One region of the Mycobacterium sp. ELW1 genome, then DNA from elsewhere that is predicted to be linked to it. Evidence: predicted binding sites of a transcription regulator. Region 1 holds the regulator's gene; the other holds the start of a gene.

Region 1 (3,073 bases):
GATCTCGCGCTCGAAGTCCTCAGCTGAGCTGAACGAGCGGTACACCGACGCGAATCGCAGGTAGGCGACCTCGTCGAGTTCACGAAGCGGGCCGAGGATGGCGAGTCCGACCTCATTGCTGGGGATCTCGGGCGAGCCGGCGGCCCGCACCGTGTCCTCTACCTGCTGCGCCAGCAGATTGAGCGCGTCGTCATCGACGTCGCGGCCCTGGCAGGCGCGGCGAACGCCGCTGACGACTTTTTCCCGGCTGAACGGCTCGGTGACGCCGCTGCGCTTCACGACCGCCAGCACCGCGGTCTCCACAGTGGTGAACCGCCGGCCGCACTCCGGACAGGAGCGGCGACGCCGAATGGCCTGGCCTTCATCGGTCTCGCGGGAATCGACAACGCGGGAGTCCGGGTTGCGGCAGAACGGACAGTGCATGACCGCTCCTTCGCTCAGTGGCCCGATACGTCGAACCATTGAGAGCCTACCTGCGCCGCCCGCGGGAGCGGCTGCGGCCGGCACGGCCGTCAGCCGATCGGCGCGATCAGCGTCTGCCCGGCGTCCAGCGACGCCGACTCGAGCTTGTTCAGGTCGCGGATGCGCTGCGCCACCTGTCCGGCGGGCGCATCCGGTGCGACCCGCCCGGCCAGCTGCTGCAACGTCTCCCCCGCCTGGACCTGGACGACGGCGAGCTGATCCGGCATCTGCTCGGTGGCCGCCGGCGTGGCGCTGAAGTGCCCGACCAAGCCCAGCCACAGCGTGATCAGCGCGGCCACCCCGGCCAGCGCGATCGTGACCGCGGTGCTGACCGGCCGGCGGGTATGCGGTGCCCGGGAGAACGCGACACCGGTGCCGCGGTACTGCATCGGCGTGATCGCCGGCCGTGCCGGGTACGGCCGATGCGCGCGGCCGCCGGCCGGGCGGCGCCGAGCAGGCACAACGGGCGCGCCGGCTGTCCGCCGGTACACCGGTGCCGAGATGTAAACCTGTCGATCATCGATGACTGTCACGTCCGTGTCCTTCCTTCAGGGCCGCCCCGGTTCGCTCTTGTGTTCGAAATATACTCGATCATGCGTTCGAACACCGAACATGTGAGCGAGCGTGTTCGAAGAATAAATCCGACCACCGACAAGTTCTGTTCCGCCGGCCGCCGAGAACGCAGAATCGCGACACGGTCGAACAAATGTTTGAATTTTGACGCGGGCCCGGCTAGATTCGGCCCCATGAGCGAGCGCAGTGAGACATCCGGGCTGACCGAGCGGCAGCGAACCATCCTCGACGTAATCCGCGCCTCAGTCACCAGCCGCGGCTATCCCCCCAGCATCCGTGAGATCGGCGACGCCGTCGGGCTCACTTCCACGTCATCGGTGGCCCACCAGCTGCGCACTCTGGAGCGCAAGGGCTATCTGCGCCGCGATGCCAACCGGCCGCGTGCGGTGGACGTGCGCGGAGCCGACGACGCGGTGAGCACCGTGCGCACCGAGGTCGCCGGTTCGGACACGCTGCCCGAGCCGACCTTTGTGCCAGTGCTCGGCCGGATCGCTGCCGGCGGCCCGATCCTCGCCGAGCAAGCCGTCGAGGATGTGTTCCCGCTACCGCGCGAGTTGGTCGGCGACGGGTCGCTGTTCCTGCTCAAGGTCGTCGGTGAGTCCATGATCGACGCCGCGATCTGCGACGGCGACTGGGTCGTGGTCCGTCAGCAGAATGTGGCCGACAACGGCGACATCGTCGCGGCGATGATCGACGGCGAGGCCACGGTGAAGACGTTCAAGCGCACCGGCGGTCAGGTCTGGTTGATGCCGCACAACCCGGCGTTCGACCCGATTCCCGGTAACGACGCCGCGATCCTCGGCAAGGTCGTCACCGTTCTGCGCAAGGTCTAGCGGACGGGGGCGGAAGCCTCACTCCGCCTTGTGGAATCCGTTCGCCTGCGCGAGTTCCTCACTGGCGAACCACACTTCGGGCACGGTGTGGTCGTAGAGCGCCGAGTCCGGGGTGTAGTACAGCCCCGAATGCGTATTGGCCTTGACCACATACCCCTCGGGCGCCTGATACGGATCCGACAGCGGAAGGTGGATCGCCGGGCGATTGGCTGCGGCTTCGGCGTGCACGTCGGACTGCAGGACCTCTGCCGGCTGGGTGGAGTCTTCTTCCTCGATGTCGACGACGTCGGACTCGAGAATCTCCTCCGGTGCCGGCTCGGGCGCCAGTGGGGTCTCCGGCTCCGCGGCGCGACGACGCCGCGGCGTGCCGAGCTCGCCCATGTCGAGTCGCCACATCGATTGCGACTCTCCGAGATTCACCGCCGCATGCCGGCCTGAATCGCTCGATTCGTCGTCGTCTTCGACTTCCTCGACCTCGGCGTACTCGAGTTCCGCGGGCACCTCGTCGGCTTCCTCAGCCTCGTACCCGCCGGTTTCGGCAGCCTCGGCGGGAATGCGGGTCGGCGTGGTGTCGATGGCGTCCTGATCGCCGTCGAACACGTCCTCGGGTCCGGGTTGAGACTTCTCGTCTCCCTCGGGCGCCCAGCCGAAGCCCGGCGCAGCGGCGACCTGCGGGACGCCGCCGTCGGGATAGGTCGAGAAGCGCGAGGCCGCCGCCGCGTCGGCCTCACCGGCCACCTCACTGGGCCAGTGATCGTCGTCGTCGTAGTCCTCGAAGTCGTCGTCGATCTCCTCGCCACCGCTACGGCGGCGCTGCAGCCACAGCACGCCCAGGCCGATCACGGCCAGCAACAACAGGACCGGGACGATGATCAGCAGCCACCACCAGTGGAAGGTGGAACCGCTGCCGGACTTGGCGCCCGACTGGCCGGCCTGCGGCCCGGCAGCCGGAACCTGAACGCCGGACAGCGAACCGGCGAGCTCCGGCGGTTTGGTCGTGAACGTGTTGCTGGCCTTGTTCCAGGAGATTTCGCCACCACTGAACTTCTGCGTCACGGTGTCGCCGTTGACGCTCTGCTCGCCGGTCGGCACTCCCAGCTTGCCAGTTGCCCCGCCCAGCTTGGTCCAGGCGGCGTTGATCGCACCGCGCACCACGATGGCGCCGTTGTCGGGCGTCCAGAAGATCACCGGTTTGTCAGCGGCGC
Region 2 (3,073 bases), 520 kb from region 1:
CCGGTCGGATTCGTCGGCTCCGCGCAGTCCAAGCAGGAGCTGATCGACCGGCCGCGGGGCATGGAGTACCTGGTGGTGCAGGGCCGGCGCGGGGGCAGCGCGATGGCGGCCGCCGCGGTGAACGCGATCGCGAGTGAGCGCGAATGACCGGCACTCTCTACGGGGTCGGCCTCGGTCCCGGTGACCCGGAGCTGGTGACGGTCAAGGCCGCCCGGATCATCGGCGCGGCCGACGTGGTGGCCTATCACAGCGCGCGGCACGGCCGCAGCATCGCGCGGCGCATCGCCGAGCCCTACCTGCGGGCCGGCCAGGTCGAGGAGCACCTGGTCTACCCGGTGACCACCGAGACGACGGAGCACCCTGGCGGCTACGCCGGCGCGATGGAGGACTTCTACCGCGAGGCGGCCGAGCGGATCGCCGCCCACCTCGACGCCGGACGCGACGTGGCATTGCTGGCCGAGGGTGATCCGCTGTTCTACAGCTCCTACATGCATATGCACACCCGGCTGACCGAGCGGTTCAGTGCGGTGATCATTCCTGGCGTGACGTCGGTGAGCGCCGCATCGGCGGCGATCGCCACTCCCCTGGTGACCGGCGACGAGGTGCTCTCGGTGCTGCCCGGCACCATGCCGGTGCGTGAGCTGGCCCGCCGCCTCGCCGACGCCGACGCCGCAGTGGTGATGAAATTGGGGCGGACGTATCCGCAAGTGCGGGAAGCACTTTCGATGGCGGGACGCCTGGACCAGGCATTCTATGTCGAGCGCGCCAGCACCGACGCGCAACGCGTGCTGCCGGCCGGTGAGGTCGACGCCGAGTCGGTGCCGTACTTCTCACTGGCCATGCTGCCGGGAGGCAGCCGGGCCAAGCCGGTCACCGGCGGCGTCACGGTGGTGGGGCTCGGTCCCGGTGACATCGACTGGATGACGCCGCAGAGCCGCCAGGAGCTGGCGACGGCCACCGATCTGATCGGCTACGGCCCCTATCTGGACCGTGTCCCGGCGCACGCCGGGCAGATTCGCCACCCCAGCGACAACACCGACGAACCCGCGCGGGCGCTGCTGGCGTGCGAGCTGGCCGAGCAGGGACGCGCCGTCGCGGTGGTGTCCTCGGGCGATCCCGGCGTCTTCGCGATGGCCACCGCGGTGCTCGAAGAGGCCAAGCAGTGGCCGAACGTCTCCGTCCGCGTGATCCCGGCGATGACGGCCGCACAGGCTGTCGCCAGCCGGGTCGGTGCGCCGCTGGGCCATGACTATGCGGTGATTTCGCTGTCCGACCGGCTCAAGCCCTGGGACATCATCGCCGCCCGGCTCTCGGCGGCCGCTCAAGCGGACCTGGCGCTGGCGATCTACAACCCGGCGTCCAAGAGCCGCACCTGGCAGGTCGCCGCGATGCGGGATCTGCTGTTGGAGCACCGCGAGCCGGGCACGCCCGTGGTGATCGGCCGCGACGTGGCCGGACCTCAGGAGTCGGTGAAGGTCGTCCGGCTTGGCGATCTCGACCCCGCCGACGTCGACATGCGGTGTCTGCTGATCGTGGGCTCCTCGCAGACGCAGTGGTACGGCGAAACCGTGTTCACGCCGCGCCGTTATCCGAGCTGATCGCTGGACGAATCCCCTTTAGCCGCAACCTTTTTAGGTATGCGCCACATCTCTGACCCTATCCTCAAGAATTTCTTTGGCCTCATCGACCACACGCGTCACAATCGGGCCGAATCTGTCGGATGATCGAACTAATGTTCGAAGTGTGATAGAGGTGCTGGATGATGTGCTGACCGCCTGGGACAAGGTGGCAGCCCTTCCGGCACATGGGATGAGGGCCCCCGAACTGCTGGCGGTACTCGAACGGGTTGAGCGGCTACGCCGGTTGCTGCCCGCGGTGGAACACACGGTCCTGACGCAGCTCCAATCGCAGACGTCACCTGTCGAGATGGGCGCCAAGTCCTGGCGTGCAGTCCTGACCCACCGCCTCGGTATCAGCGGCGCCGACGCAGGCCGGCGGTTGACCGATGCCGCCGAGCTGGGACCACGGCATTCTGTGACCGGAAAAGCACTGCCACCGGCACTCCCGACGACCGCGTCAGCCCAATCCCGTGGTGAAATCAACGCCGACCACGTAGCGGTGATCCGCACATTCCTGGACCACTTGCCCGCATCCGTCGACGTATCCACCCGCGAGCATGCAGAGGCTCAGCTGGGTGCACTGGCCGGCGGGCTCACCCCGGAAGGGCTGCGCAAACTCGCCCACCAACTGATGGCCATGATCAACCAAGACGGCGATCTCGACGACGAACGAGACCAGGCCCGCAAACGCGGCCTAAGCATCGCTCAACAACAGGTCGACGGAATGAGCAGGATATCGGGCTGGATAGATCCCGAATTACGTGCGGCACTGGACGCCATAAACGCGAAACTTGCCGCTCCGGGTTACTGCAACCCCGACGACGAAGCTCCTTGCCTGGACGGCACACCCTCTCGCGATCACATCGAAAGCCATTCGCGCTTTTCAGCACAGCGGAACCACGATGCGCTCAAGGCCTCGTGCATGGCCATGCTCTCCTCGGGTCAGCTCGGTCAGCACAATGGGCTGCCCGTCACCATCGTCGTCACCACCACCCTCGAGCAGCTGACCTCCGCCGCCGGACTGGCCCACACCGGCGGCGGCACGTACCTGCCCATGCCGACCGTCATCCGGTTGGCCGCCCAGGCCCATCCTTACCTGACCGTGTTCGAATCACCAAGAGACATCAAGCTTTATTACGGGCGCAGCCGCCGTACGGCAAGTCCGGGACAGCGCCTCGCCCTCTTCGCGATCGACAAGGGCTGCACCAAGCCCGATTGCACGGCACCGGCTTACCACACCCAAGTCCACCACGCCGCCCGCGACTTCGCCCGCGGCGGAAACACCGACATCAACGAACTCACGTTGGCCTGCGGATGCGACAACCGGATGGTCAACAAGGGACCCGCCGGCTGGGTCACGCGAAAACGCCGACGCGACAACAAGACCGAATGGATCCCGCCCCCGCACCTCGACCGCGGACAATCTCGGGTGAACTACTACCATCACCCCGAAG

The links. The regulator LexA, encoded in region 1, represses DNA repair genes until DNA is damaged. The targets are predictions, from matches to a motif close to CGAACANNTGTTCG.
Region 2: a site for LexA is predicted at 1,726-1,739, ahead of D3H54_RS15600 (HNH endonuclease signature motif containing protein). Genes of this name have one in related genera too.

What each region holds. Positions count from the first base shown of each region.
Region 1 covers NZ_CP032155.1:3,825,323-3,828,395, forward strand. The annotation lists gene nrdR (transcriptional regulator NrdR) at 1-423, opposite strand, end outside; gene D3H54_RS18135 (LysM peptidoglycan-binding domain-containing protein) at 513-995, opposite strand; gene lexA (transcriptional repressor LexA) at 1,209-1,868, shown strand; gene D3H54_RS18145 (LGFP repeat-containing protein) at 1,887-3,073, opposite strand, start outside.
Region 2 covers NZ_CP032155.1:3,304,402-3,307,474, forward strand. The annotation lists gene D3H54_RS15590 (precorrin-8X methylmutase) at 1-147, shown strand, start outside; gene D3H54_RS15595 (precorrin-2 C(20)-methyltransferase) at 144-1,598, shown strand; gene D3H54_RS15600 (HNH endonuclease signature motif containing protein) at 1,744-3,073, shown strand, end outside.